DNA from 3 places in the Thermoanaerobacter sp. YS13 genome. Region 2 is predicted to be linked to each of the others. Evidence: riboswitches for the same ligand, from Rfam matches in the RefSeq annotation. Region 2 holds a riboswitch; each other region holds the start of a gene.
What was found. Region 2 has a riboswitch for S-adenosylmethionine ahead of metK (methionine adenosyltransferase). Riboswitches for the same ligand answer to the same signal wherever they lie in the genome.

Region 1 (5,012 bases), on a different contig from region 2:
TGCACTTACGGAGTTGATTATGGGTCTACCTCTTAAAATTCTTATAGTTTTTTCTACCGCTTTAATATTAGTGCTATCTATTTGAAGAGGAAGGTCTACTACATTTTGTATTTCAGAAACTACCTTGGGAAGTAATTGCTCCTCATCTATTCCTGGTACCCCTACATTTACATCTAATATTTCTGCTCCACATTTTTGCTGTTTTATAGCTTCCTCTACTGCTAAACCTACATCCCCGGCCAAAAAAGCTTCACTCAACTTCTTCTTCCCAGTTGGATTAATACGCTCCCCTATAACTCTTAAAGGATAATTTTCACCTATGAAAACTGTTTTTGTATTAGAAGCTACAGCTGTAAATTTGTTTACTTTGACTTTTGGCTTTAAATCTTTTACAGCCTCTTTAACAAGTTTTATATATTGTGGAGTAGTACCGCAGCACCCCCCAACTATAGAAGCACCTTTTTCAACAAGAGAAGGAAAGAAACTAGCAAATTCTTCTGGTTTTAAGTCATAAACTGTTTTGCCGTCTCTAATCACAGGCATACCTGCATTAGGTTGTGCAATAATAGGTATGCGAGAAACTTGAGACATTTTTTCCACTACACTTACCATTTTATCGGGACCTGTCGAGCAGTTAACGCCAATGGCATCTAATCCTAACCCTTGTAAACTAACTACTACAGTTATAGGGTCTGACCCCATGAGAGTCCTTCCATCTTCTTGAAAAGTCATTGTACATATAACTTTCATGTTTGAATTCTCTTTAGCAGCAAGAATGGCAGCTTTTGCCTCCAGCATATCTGACATTGTTTCAATTAAAACAATATCTGCTCCTGCACTTTCTGCAGCTATAACTACTTCTTTAAAAACATCATAAGCCTCATCAAAAGTCATGTCTCCATAGGGGGTCAAAAGCTCGCCAATAGGTCCTATAGAAAGTGCAACGGGTTTATCTTTTGCAGCTTCTTTAGCTATTTTGACTGCTTGAGTGACAATATTGAAAACCTCATTTTCTAGTCCATATTTTGCTAATTTTATCCTATTAGCCCCAAATGTATTTGTTTCAATTACATCCGCTCCTGCTTCTATATAGGACCTGTGGATATCAAATACTACTTCTGGATGAGTTATATTCATATATTCGGGACACTCTCCCGTTTTTAAACCCCTCTCTTGAAGTTGTGTTCCCATTGCTCCATCAAAAACAATCACTCTATTTGAAAGTTCTTTAAAAATGTCTAACATTTTTTACCTCCATTTAATTCATTTGTACTTTATTTTCTTTAAAATCACAGGCCAAATCATCAACTCTTGAAATTATTTCCAACACAGCATCTGTACTTCCTAAAGGCATAATGTGAATTCCCCCAACTTCACTGCGTATCCGTTTTATAAACTCTACAGCTATGTTTATCCCTTCTTCTCTTCCTCCATCCTTTAGCCTTTCTAAAACTTTTTCTGGAATATCTATACCTGGCACTTTTTCATTTAAATTGACTGCCATCTTAAAGCTTTTAAGAGGCAATATGCCTACCAAAAGTGGTACATTGAAATTTTTAATCTTTTCAATAAACTTAAATAAAATATCTTCATCATAAACTGGCTGTGTTTGAATAAACTCTGCCCCTGCTTCTATCTTAACTTTAAGCTTTTCTATGGCCTCTTCTCTTAAATCACTTGGATTTGCAGTAGTACCTGCACAAAATTCTGTTGGTGAATCTAATTTATTGCCATTGTAATCATAACCTCTATTAAAGGCACTGATAATCTTTAAAAGCCCAATAGAATCTACATCGTATACCCCCTTGGCTTGAGGAGTGTCACCATGGGAGGGGTCGTCTCCTGTCAAAGCTAATATATTTCTTACCCCTAATGCATAAGCTCCAAGGAGTTCAGACTGAAGCCCAATTAAATTTCTGTCTCTACAGGTCAAATGAAAAATAGTTTCAATGTTTAAATGATCTTGCAAGAGGTGAGCTACTGCTATGGGACTCATTCGCATATTCGCCATAGGACAGTCCGTTATATTTAAGGCATCTACAATGCCTTTTAATTTTCTCGCTTCTTCAATAGTTTTCGTTATATCTACTCCTTTTGGCGTAGAAATTTCTGCTGTCACAACAAACTTCCTTTTCTTAAGTTTAGTACACAAATTTTCATTTTTCAACATCTATATCGCCTCCATTTTTAAAAATAAAAAAGTCTCTTCGCCAAAAGAAGAGACACTAATACTCTCTCATCTTTCAGCGAAACGCTGCTGGAATTGGCACCAAGACGCATATAAAATGCCGGTTGCCGGGTTTCATCGGGCCAGTCCCTCCACCACTCTCGATAAGAGATTTTAAAGTATTAAATTGTTAAACTATTTAAGCTATATGATACTATGGATTAACTCCTATGTCAATAGAAATTTTTTTGTCCCTCTCTAAAGATTTTGCAGGCTTTTAACTTTTTTAAAATAAATCTGTAAATTTTTTATGTTATTTGCTATACTATAATTGTAAAGAATACAAATTTTCGAGAAAGGAATGTTTTTCATGTTCTCATCTCTTATTTTTATTTATTTTTAATACTTGTGCAACCACTTGCATAATGATTTTTTTAATATTATAATATACTTAACACTTGAAAAATGAGGAGGTTTAATATGAGTAATGAAAAATTGCCAAGAGTAGCCTATTTCTGCATGGAATACGGCTTACAGTCAGATTTCAAACTATACGCAGGTGGTCTTGGCATTTTAGCAGGAGACCATCTAAAAGCTGCAAAAGAATTAGGTATGCCTTTAGTAGGAATAGGTATACTGTGGAAACAAGGCTACACAGAACAACATATTGGAGAAGATGGTTATCCCTATGATGCCTATCGCAATTACACACGCAAGTACAACTTTTTAAAGGATACAGGAGTAAAGGTAAAAGTAAAAATAAGAAACAAAGATGTATACTGCAAAGTATGGTTGGTAGACAGCTTTGACAATGCACCTTTGTATTTGCTTGACACAGATATACCAGAAAATGGAGATAGATGGATAACAGGTCAGCTTTATGGATGGTTTGGTGAAGAAAGAGTCGCACAGGAAATGGTGTTAGGCATTGGCGGAGTAAGAGCTTTAAGAGCTTTGGGAATTGATGTAGATGTTTATCATTTTAACGAAGGGCATGCAGTATTAGCAGCCATTGAGCTTATAAGAGAGAAAATGGAAAATCAAAATATGAGTTTTGAAGAGGCGTGGAAAGCTACAAGAGAAGAAGTAGTATTTACAACCCATACCCCTGTTAAAGAAGGAAACGAATCTCACGATTTAGAACTTCTCATGTACATGGGCGCAAACAATGGCCTTTCAATTGAGCAAATGGCCCAAATTGGTGGCGTTCCTTTTAATATGACAGTCGCAGGTTTGAGACTTTCTCGCATTGCAAACGGTGTCTCAAAACTTCACGGACAAACTGCAAACAAAATGTGGCAACATGTTGACAACAAAGCACCTATAATCTCCATAACCAATGGTATTGACAGAAACACTTGGATAGATAAAAGAATAATAGAAGCCTACAACAAAGGTGAAGGACTCCTACAAACTCATAATATTTTAAAACAAGAATTAATTGATTTTGTATATCAAAGGACAGGAGTTAAATTAGACACTGACAAGCTTTTGATAGGTTTTTCAAGGAGAGCTGCTCCTTACAAAAGAAGCGACCTTATATTTACCAATGACGAAGTCATAGGTGATTATTTAAGGTCTAAAAAAATTCAAATGGTTTTTTCAGGAAAAGGTCATCCATTAGATGACGTGGGTAAAAAAATTGTCGCAAAATTAATAGATATGACAAAGAAATATCCTGAAAGCGTAGTATTCCTAGAAGATTACGACATGACAATAGGAAAAATGCTTACTCGAGGCGCTGATGTGTGGTTAAACAATCCAAGAAGACCATTAGAGGCCAGTGGTACCTCCGGCATGAAAGCCGCCATGAACGGAGTGCTAAATTTAAGTATTTTAGATGGATGGTGGCCAGAAGCTTGTATAGACGGAGTAAATGGCTGGCAATTTGGGGATGGTTTTGAGTCTGACAACATAGAAGAATTAGACAAACACGACCTTGAAGCACTTTATAACGTTCTTTTAAATAAAGTAGTTCCAACCTACTACAACGATAAAGCGAAATGGGAAAATATGATGAGAGAAAGTATAAGGACGACTTATGAAGCTTTCTCAGCTAATAGAATGTTAAAAGAATACTACAATTTAATGTACACAAAAAAATAAGTCAACCCCTATTTAAAAAGGCCGCGCAATTGCCCGGCCTTTAATTTATTTTCCCAATCTTTTTTCTAACAATTCTTTTTCTTTTTCATATCCTGGTTTTCCTAAAAGTGCAAACATATTTTTCTTGTAAGCCTCTACTCCTGGCTGGTCAAATGGATTGACCCCATTTATATATCCACTTATACCACAAGCCACTTCAAAGAAATATACCAAATTACCAAAGTAATAAGGTGATATTTCCGGAATATTTACCACGAAGTTGGGAACATTTCCATCTGTATGAGCCAATAATGTTCCTTCAAAAGCCTTTTTATTGACAAAATCTATAGTTTTTCCTGCTAAAAAGTTAAGCCCATCTATATTGTCTTTGTCTTTATTTATAACTATATCTTTAACAGGTTTTTCAACATTTAAAACTGTTTCAAAAATATTTCTGCTTCCCTCTTGTATAAACTGCCCCATTGAATGTAAATCTGTCGTAAAATCTACTGAAGCAGGATAAATTCCCTTATTGTCTTTACCTTCACTTTCTCCAAAAAGCTGTTTCCACCATTCGGAAAAATAGTGAAGTTTCGGTTCATAATTTACAAGTATTTCTATAGCTTTGCCCTTTCTGTACAAAATATTTCTCAAAATTGCATACTGCATGCTTATATTTTCACTAAGGTCATTTTTGGTATAAACCATTGAAGCATCGTAAGCACCCTGCATCATCTCGTCTATACTAATGCCTGCCACT
Region 2 (5,012 bases):
AGAGAAGTTTATGATTTGGAAAATAACAAAAAAACGCAAAAGGAAAATAGTGGCGATAACAACATAATAATTACTCCAGAAAAGATTTTACAAGTGCAAAATGAGATGGAACCTTCACAAAAAATTAAAGTAATGAATATTATCCTTAAATTAGGAGCAGAGGATATGAACGAAATTATGAAAATAGCTCAGAAGGGCTTGACACAAAAGGATAATGACAAAATAATGGAAATATTGAAAAATAAGCTTTCTTCTGAAGATGTTAGGTATCTTGTAGAAATAGCAAATGAATATTTTGCAAAAAAATAAACCCCTCCTTAAAATTAGAATTGCCTCCGCCATCCTGCCCCCACCCTTGGCCTTGCTAAGTTTTGTTGCCGCTTTGTCATAAGTCGCACCGATTGTAAAATATCCTATTTTCGAAAGTTTATTTAGCGTTTATTGGTTAACATTTATTATTTGCCGCGTAAATAAAGTTGAAACAGTAATCTTGTCAGCTTGAAGGGGAAATTAAAGAAATTATTTACTTATATTTTAAATTAATTAGTTTAAAATATGACGTATTCTTAAAAAATTTAAAGATTACAAGCGATAAATCAATAAAACGGCCATTTTTAAGCTTCTATGCCTATTGTGAAATTTCATTTTTTCTATTATAATTTATTTCGTCACTGATGTCGGGATGTAGCGCAGTTGGTAGCGCACGTGCTTTGGGAGCATGGGGGCGGGGGTTCAAGTCCCTCCATCCCGACCATTGTGGTCGTATAGCTCAGCTGGGAGAGCACCTGCCTTACAAGCAGGGGGTCATAGGTTCAAGTCCTATTGCGACCACCATTTTCAAAAATTAAATATTGTGGAGGGATACCCAAGTGGCCAAAGGGGGCAGACTGTAAATCTGTTGGCTGTCGCCTTCGATGGTTCGAATCCATCTCCCTCCACCATTGAAAAAAAGACCGGATGGTCTTTTTTATTTTTCTCCTTCAAATATCTTGACATGGTAAAAAAGTGTAGTATAATATTATTTGAAAAAGAAAATAATTATTTATTAATAAAAATTTAATTAAGGAGGAATCTTTTATGAGAGAAATGACAAGACATAACCTTAGTGAAGCCTATGCAGGAGAGAGCCAAGCTCACATGAGATATCAAATTTTTGCTGATGTAGCTGAAAAAGAAGGCAAACCTAATATTGCAAGGCTTTTCAGGGCTATTTCTTATGCTGAATTGGTACACGCTACAAATCACTACAAAACTCTTGGAGAAGTAGGAAATACAGTAGAAAATCTTGAAAAAGCTATAGAAGGGGAAACCTTTGAGGTAGAAGAGATGTATCCTGCTTATAATGCTGTTGCAGAACTTCAAGAGGAATCTGGAGCTAAAAAAAGCATACATTATGCTATTGAGGCTGAAAAAATACATGCAAAATTGTACACTGAAGCAAAAGAAGCAGCATTAAAAGGAGAAGATATAAAGATATCAAAAGTTTACATATGTCCTGTTTGCGGATATACCTCTGTTGATGTATTGCCAGAAAAATGTCCTGTATGTGGAGTTCCTGGAGAAAAATTTGTAGCATTTTAAATATAATTTTTTAAAGAAAAGAGGATGTTTTATCGTGCTCTCAGACTGTAGACAAACTTTCGTAAAGGAGATATTTTGCATAAGGAGTGACTTGTTACAAAGAGGCCCGGCACTCAAGTAAGAAAGTTTATAAAACAAAAATAGAAAAAACAAGCATGCTTACTTGAGTGCCGGGAAACTTAGCAAGACCGAGGGTGGAGGCAGGGCCGAAGCCATGGATGGCGAAGGCGGGCACCTTAAGGCATGGATGCCGCCTGACGGGGTACCCTGCCGGAACCTGAAGGTCGAGCTTTAGTTTTGTCGCTTTGGAACATCGGAGCGACGATGCAAAATATCTCCTTTGAATATTTTTTAACTTTGTCAACAAACTGAGAGCATGTTTTATCGTGCTATTTTGCTATTTTTTGATGCAAAAATATTTGACATAATAGATAAAGTGTGCTATAGTAATCATCAGAAAATTTAATAACATGCTCTTATCAAGAGAGGTGGAGGGAAAGAGCCCGATGAAACCCGGCAACCTGTCCTATAGGACAAGGTGCTAATTCTCTCAGAAGCATGCTTCTGAAAGATGAGGGTATGTGCCTCTTCTTTTGGAAGGGGTTTTATTTTGTTTTTAAGGAGGAATAGAGAGATAAAATGCGTAAACTGTTTACATCTGAATCTGTTACTGAGGGACATCCTGATAAAATCTGCGATCAGATTTCTGACGCAATATTAGATGAAATTTTGAAAAAAGATCCCTATGCCAGAGTTGCTTGTGAAACAGCTGTGACTACAGGTTTGGTCATGGTAATGGGAGAAATTACCACTCAGTGCTATGTAGATATACCAAAAGTAGTGAGAAAAGTAGTAGAAGAGATTGGCTACACAAGAGCAAAATACGGTTTTGATGCTGACACTTGTGCAGTTATCACTTCTATTGATGAGCAATCTCCTGATATTGCTCTCGGTGTGGACAAGGCATTAGAAGCTAAAAGAGGAGAACTTTCAGATTCGGAAATTGAGGCTATTGGGGCTGGAGACCAGGGTTTAATGTTTGGTTTTGCTTGCGATGAAACAGAAGAATTGATGCCTATGCCTATAATGATGGCTCACAAGCTTGCGAGGAGACTGGCTGAAGTTAGAAAGGACGGGACATTAAGCTATTTAAGACCAGACGGTAAAACACAAGTAACAGTAGAGTATGAAGATGATAAGCCTGTGAGGGTAGATTCTGTTGTAGTATCAGCTCAACATGCACCTGAGATTGACCATGATGCTATTGAAAGAGATATTATTGAACATGTAATAAAACCCATAATTCCTGAGAATATGATAGATGACAAAACAAAAATTTTTGTAAATCCAACGGGGAGATTTGTAATTGGTGGACCTCAAGGTGATAGCGGACTTACAGGAAGAAAAATTATTGTAGACACATATGGCGGATATGCAAGGCATGGGGGTGGAGCTTTTTCTGGTAAAGACCCGACGAAAGTGGATCGATCTGCAAGTTATGCTGCGAGATATGTGGCAAAAAATATTGTGGCAGCAGGACTTGCAAAAAAATGTGAAGTGCAATTGGCTTATGCAATAGGTGTTGCTACACCTCTTGAAATAGGTATCGATACTTTTGGTACAGGCAAGATACCAGATGAAAAGATTTCGGAAATTGTAAAACAAGTTTTCGATTTAAGACCTGCAGCTATAATTAGGGATTTAGATTTGAGAAGACCTATTTATAGACAAGTTGCAGCTTATGGCCACTTTGGAAGACACGACTTAGACCTCTCATGGGAGAAAACAGACAAAGTAGATATATTAAGAAAATTGGCAGAAATGTAAATTTGAAAGCCCGGGTAAACCCGGGCTTATGGCATTTTTATCTATCTTTTTTAATGCCATAGAATTTATGCTTTATAAACGCTTCGCTACCTTTAATTATACTACAAAAATTGAGAAAAAGAAATGAATTGGCTTTAATTTGCTTTAAATATAAGGTAAAATTAAATAAAGAAAAGAATTAAAACAGGAGAATCGGCTATGATTGACATAGAAGGTGTAGTTGAAGAAATAATTTTTAGAAATGAACAAAATGGTTATACAGTTTTAGAATTAAGTACTCAAGGTTTAGCAGTTACTGCTGTAGGTTATATGCCTTTTGTAAACATTGGGGAAAGAATCAAAATTGAAGGTGAATGGGTAGAACATCCTGATTACGGAGAGCAAATTAGGGTTTTAAATTATAAAACCTTGGCTCCTACCACTTTAGAGGGAATAGAAAAGTTTTTATCTTCTGGCTTAATTCCTGGAATAGGTCCTGTTACAGCAAGAAAAATTGTAAAAAAGTTTGGCGTTGATTCTTTGAATATAATTGAAACTGCACCAGAAAGATTAAAAGAAATAAAAGGTCTAAGCGATGAGAAGATAAAAAGAATTTGTGAAGCTTATGAAATGCAAAAGGGCATAAAAGAAGTGATGGTGTTTTTGCAGGGGTATGGTATTTCTACTGCAATGGCTATAAAGATTTATAAAGAGTACGGAAACAATGCGATTGAAATTATTAAGCAAAACCCTTACAGATTGGCTGATGATATATTTGGAATAGGATTTAAAACTGCAGACAAAATAGCAGAGAGCCTAGGAGTTGATCCTCATTCTTTATATCGCATATCTTCTGGTACTCGATATGTTTTGATGCAGTATGCGGCAAATGGCCATACTTATGTTCCAAAAGAATTGTTAAAAAAAGAAACAGCGAATTTATTAGAAGTGAACGAAGAAGAGGTGGAGGATTCTTTTGTACTTTTAATACAAAACAAAAAAATACATATTGAAATTTTTGAAGATGATACTGTAGGAATATACTATATACCTTACTATATGGCTGAATTACACACAGCAGAGAGATTGTTTAACATGACACTATTGGAAAATGAAGATTTAGGCATAGATATTCAAAAAGAAATCAGAAATTTTGAAAAAGAAACAGGTATTTTGTTGGCGGAAAATCAAAAATTGGCTGTAGAAGAAGCTGTTAAAAATTCTGTTGTTGTAATAACGGGAGGCCCAGGCACAGGAAAGACTACGATAATAAATTGTATAATACGTATTTTTGAAAAAACTGGTAAAAAAGTTGCTCTTGCAGCCCCAACAGGAAGAGCTGCAAAAAGGATAACGGAAGCTACTGGGAAAGAGGCAAAGACTATTCATAGGCTTTTAGAATATACTTATTCAGAAGAAGGGAAGGGATTTAACAAAAATGAAAAAGACCCATTAAAATACGACGTTATAATAGTTGACGAAGCTTCAATGGTAGATATATTGCTTATGAATGCTCTATTAAAAGCCATACCTATAGGAACAAAGCTGATTTTAGTAGGGGATGCTGATCAACTTCCATCTGTTGGAGCGGGAAATGTCCTAAGAGATATAATAGACAGTGGCAT
Region 3 (5,012 bases), on a different contig from region 2:
AACTTGGATCTGGTTCTGTAAGTTCTGGAAACTTTCCATTGTCCCAATTAAATTTTCCAGAATCTACTATAACTCCGCCTATAGAAGTCCCATGACCCCCTATAAATTTAGTCGCCGAATGTACCACTATATCAGCCCCAAACTCGATAGGCTGTGCAAGGTAAGGAGTTGCAAAAGTATTATCTACAATGAGAGGAATTCCTGCAGTGTGGGCAATTTCTGCTATTTTTTCAATGTCAGCCACGTCAATCTTTGGATTGCCAATAGTCTCAATGTACAAAGCTTTTGTCTTATCTGTTATTTGACTTTTAAAGTTTTCAGGATTGCTGGGGTCCACAAACTTGAAATTTATACCAAACTTTTTCAAAGTAGTCGCAAAAAGATTATAAGTCCCTCCATAAAGATTGGTAGAAGATACAATCTCGTCTCCTACTCCTGCGATATTAGTAACTGCCAGCGTTATAGCTGCTTGACCTGAAGATACAGCAAGGGCACCTACCCCACCTTCTAATGCAGCTATTCTCTTTTCAAAAACGTCAACTGTGGGGTTCATCATTCGAGTATATATATACCCTTCTTCTTTTAAGGCAAAGAGGTCTGCAGCGTGCTCAGTACTTTTAAAAGCAAAGGAAGAGGTTTGATATATAGGAATGGCTACAGCTCCCGTAGTTGGGTCAGGCTCCCACCCTTCATGAATTGCCAAAGTTGAAAAACCATATTTTTTAGACATACTTTTAACTCCTTTCACAAAATTTTTTTAAATCACTTCTACAAAATCCTCAAATTTACTTACTTCTTCTGTTATATCCTCTTGCAAAACTTTAAAAATAGCTTTTATCTCGGTTATTTTTTCTAATTTTTCTGTAAATGTCTCAACACTTTTCTTCATTTTAACAATAGCTGTAAATGTGCCGTTTTCATAGGAAGATTCCACAATTGATACTTTTTGTTCTTTTAAAAACTTTAAAACTTTTTTCAAACCTAAAATATTTTCTTTATGAGTTTCAAGCCTTATATAAAAAGTATCTGTAAAACTTCCCTGACGAATTGGAAGAAAGTTTATCCTCTTATTATCTTTGATATTATAGTTTAACAATATATCAATTAAATCTGCCACTACAGCATCCCCTGTAGGAAGTTCTCCAGCACCTTTTCCTACAAAAACATATTCACCAAAACTATCCCCTCTAAGTATGATAGCATTATTTACGTCGTTTATCCTTGACAAAATATTATTTTCTTCGACTAAAACTGGTTCCACTCCTGCAAAGATGCCATCTTTGACTTTTTTGCCCCAGGCAAATAATTTTATTTTATATCCCCACTTATTGATGTAATTTAAATCTTGAGTCGTGATTTCGTCTATTCCTTTTCTGGTTATAGAATTTACTGGCACGTTTATATTGAACACTTTCCTCATTAATATAGCAAGTTTATAAAGGGCATCAAAGCCTTTTACGTCATAATCGGGATTTGCTTCTGCATATCCTAATTGCTGGGCTTCTTTAAGTGCTTCTTTATAACTTCTGCCTTCAGTAGTCATTTTGGTGAGAATATAATTAGTAGTGCCATTTATTATACCGCCTACAAAATCTATTTCATCTGTGATTTTTAATCTATCAATTTGATGCAGTATAGGTATAGCTCCACCTACACTTGCCTCACATTTTAGAAATACTTTATTCTTTTCTGCTATTTCATTTAATTCTTCTCCATGCTTAGCTATCAATTCTTTATTTGCAGTGATTACATGCTTCCCTGAAGACAAAGCTTCCTTCACATATTCGTAAGCTGGAGAAATGCCTCCTATTGCTTCAATGATTATTTTTATCTCTTTATCTTTCAAAATTTCTTCAGCATTTTGGGTAAGTAGTCCCTCTACTTTCACTTTCCTTGGCTTATTGAGATTTTTCACCAGTATCTTCTTTATCTCAGGATAAACCCCTGTGCTCTCCCTTATATGACCTCCTCTTGAAGTTATCAATTTATATACTCCTGTTCCTACTGTACCAAGTCCTAATAATCCGATTTTTATTTTCATGTCACACCTCCAAATAAATTTTTAGGCCCTCTTCTCAATGAGAAGAGGGCCTAATAATCCGCCACTCCTCTCATCTCTCAGGTTAGACACCCTAACCTGCAGGATTTGGCACCAGACGCATATAAATGCCGGTTGCCGGGTTTCATCGGGCCAGTCCCTCCACCACTCTTGATAAGAGGTTTGTGTGTAATATTTATATTCAATTTTACATGTTGTAATCTATGTTATCACTTTGAAACTGTAAAGTCAAGAACTTTTTTTGTACTCTTTCTTAAATTTTTTCTAAATTTTAATATACACCAAATTTTTTTAGTGGTATAATAATATTGTAAAATATTATACATTATCGATTATAAAAATTTAATATTTGCCACATGGGGTGCCGGCGTAACCGGCTGAGAAAAAGGTGTTGCCTTTTAACCCATTGAACCTGTTAGGTTAGTACCTGCGTAGGGATGTGGTCATCCACCATGGCTATAATCCCCATGGTTTATTTATTTTTTAAGGAGGTTTTTATTATGACACAATTGGAATACGCCCTTTCAGGCATTGTTACAAAAGAAATGAAAATAGTCGCAGAGTATGAAGGAGTAGACGAAGAATTTATTTTAGAAGGAGTTAAAAAAGGAGAAATAGTAATACCATCAAACATCAACCACAAAAACCTCATTCCCAAAGGCATAGGAAGGGGTTTAATGACAAAAGTAAATGCTAACATTGGAACATCTGATGCATACCCTGAAGTTGACAAAGAAATTGAAAAATTAAATGTTGCTGTAAAAGCTGGAGCAGATGCGGTAATGGATTTAAGCACAGGGGGCGACATTAAGCAATCTCGTAGAAAAATACTTGAAAATTCCTCTGTCCCTGTAGGCACTGTCCCCATGTATCAAGCAGCTGTAGAATCTATATCCAAATACGGTAGCATCGTAGCTATGCCTGAAGAATTCATTTTTGAAGTTATAGAAGAACAAGCAAAAGACGGAGTTGATTTTATTACAGTCCACTGTGGTCTAACATCTGAATCATTGAAAAAGCTTAAAGACAACGGCCGAGTAATGGATATAGTAAGCCGCGGTGGCTCCTTTACAATTGCTTGGATGCTCCATAACGACAAAGAAAATCCTTTGTATAAACATTTTGATAGGCTCCTTGATATTGCTAAAAGATATGACATAACTCTAAGCTTAGGAGATGGACTGCGTCCAGGTTGTCTGGAAGATGCTACAGACGCAGCACAAATTCAAGAACTTATAATCCTTGGCGAATTGGTAAAGAAATCTCGAGAGGCAGGAGTTCAAGTTATGGTAGAAGGACCCGGGCATGTGCCAATTGACCAAATTGAAGCAAATGTAAAACTTCAAAAACAACTTTGTCACAACGCTCCTTTTTATGTGCTTGGCCCTATTGTGACTGATATAGCTCCTGGCTATGACCACATAACTTCTGCAATCGGAGGAGCAATTGCAGCAGCTTCTGGTGCTGATTTCCTTTGCTATGTTACACCCGCTGAACATCTCGGACTTCCAGACAAAGAAGATGTCAAAGAAGGCGTTATTGCAGCAAAAATAGCTGCCCATGCCGCAGATATCGCAAAAGGCGTAAAAGGTGCTAAAGAAAAAGATTTAACTATGGCTAAAGCCAGAAAAGCCTTAAACTGGGATGAGCAAATAAAGCTTTCTATAGACCCTGATAAAGCTTTTAAATATCGCGTCAATAAAAACATATCTACAGTCAAAACTTGCAGTATGTGTGGAAAATTCTGCGCTATGAAAATTGTCAGTGAGTATCTTGGAACTTCGGCTATGACCTGTTAATATCCTTTTGCCTTCCCCTTGATTTTCTTTACTAATTTCTGTTATAATAAAGGAAAATATCAAGGGGGTATTTTTTATGGAAAAGTGGCAATGCACAGTATGTGGGTACATCTATGATCCAGAAGAAGGAGACCCATCACAAGGAATTGAACCAGGAACTCCTTTTGAAGAATTGCCTGACGATTGGGTTTGTCCTGACTGCGGGGTAGGAAAAGATATGTTTGAAAAAATATGAGAGAGCGATTGCTCTCTTTTTTATTGATTTTTAATAAGATTCATATTATTATAGTTGTATGAAATCACTATACTCAAACAAAAATATAATTAAACTGTGGAGGGCGCGTAAATTTAATGAGTGAAGGTTTTAGGAGGTTAACTCCTGAAGAAGCTTTAGAAATTATAAAAAAACAACAGCGAGGAAAATTAAAAATATTTTTAGGATATGCTCCTGGTGTTGGAAAAACTTATGCAATGCTCAATGAAGGCAACAGGCGTCTTAAAAGAGGTCAAGATGTAGTAATAGGTTATGTGGAAACTCATGGAAGAAAAGAGACAGAAGCCCAAATAGGAAATTTAGAAATAATCCCTCGGAAAAAAATTGAATACCACGGCATGATATTAGAAGAAATGGATACCGACGCCATAATTGCTCGTAAACCAGAAGTAGTTTTGATAGATGAATTAGCACATACAAATGCACCTGGCTCTAAACACAAAAAAAGATATGAAGATGTAGAAGAAATTTTAAGTCATGGGATAAATGTAATTACAACACTTAACATCCAACATTTAGAAAGTTTAAATGACGTTATTCAACAAATCACAGGTGTTGCTGTAAGAGAAACAATCCCTGACAGCATAGTCGATAACGCAGATGAAATTGTTGCTGTAGATTTGACTCCTGATGCTTTGCTTAATCGATTAAAAAGAGGAGATATTTATCCAGTAAGTAAAGTCGATGAATGTCTCTCTAACTTTTTTAGAAAAGGAAATTTAAATGCTTTAAGGGAGTTAATGCTAAGACTTACCGCCGAAGAAGTAGATATAGAATTAGAAGAATATATGAAAGAGCATGGAATAACTGATACATGGGAAACAAATGAAAAAATAATGGTGTGCATAACACCAAACCCACTATCTAAAAAGCTTATAAG

Region 1: it holds a riboswitch for S-adenosylmethionine, as region 2 does, so the genes downstream of both, THYS13_RS05140 (methylenetetrahydrofolate reductase) here and metK (methionine adenosyltransferase) in region 2, are expected to answer to the same signal.
Region 3: it holds a riboswitch for S-adenosylmethionine, as region 2 does, so the genes downstream of both, THYS13_RS07080 (homoserine dehydrogenase) here and metK (methionine adenosyltransferase) in region 2, are expected to answer to the same signal.

Annotation. Positions count from the first base shown of each region.
Region 1 is NZ_JOOI01000001.1:989,293-994,304, forward strand. Features, by position in the region: gene THYS13_RS05135 (homocysteine S-methyltransferase family protein) at 1-1,245, opposite strand, end outside; gene THYS13_RS05140 (methylenetetrahydrofolate reductase) at 1,259-2,170, opposite strand; SAM riboswitch class I at 2,234-2,338, opposite strand; gene glgP (alpha-glucan family phosphorylase) at 2,648-4,273, shown strand; gene THYS13_RS05150 (glucose-6-phosphate isomerase) at 4,319-5,012, opposite strand, start outside.
Region 2 is NZ_JOOI01000003.1:121,048-126,059, forward strand. Features, by position in the region: gene THYS13_RS12755 (hypothetical protein) at 1-309, shown strand, start outside; tRNA gene THYS13_RS12760 (tRNA-Pro) at 679-754, shown strand; tRNA gene THYS13_RS12765 (tRNA-Val) at 759-834, shown strand; tRNA gene THYS13_RS12770 (tRNA-Tyr) at 856-941, shown strand; gene THYS13_RS12775 (rubrerythrin family protein) at 1,078-1,581, shown strand; SAM riboswitch class I at 2,055-2,159, shown strand; gene metK (methionine adenosyltransferase) at 2,221-3,408, shown strand; gene THYS13_RS12785 (ATP-dependent RecD-like DNA helicase) at 3,607-5,012, shown strand, end outside.
Region 3 is NZ_JOOI01000001.1:1,398,185-1,403,196, forward strand. Features, by position in the region: gene THYS13_RS07075 (homocysteine synthase) at 1-730, opposite strand, end outside; gene THYS13_RS07080 (homoserine dehydrogenase) at 758-2,041, opposite strand; SAM riboswitch class I at 2,109-2,219, opposite strand; TPP riboswitch at 2,407-2,514, shown strand; gene thiC (phosphomethylpyrimidine synthase ThiC) at 2,560-3,858, shown strand; gene rd (rubredoxin) at 3,935-4,093, shown strand; gene THYS13_RS07095 (universal stress protein) at 4,210-5,012, shown strand, end outside.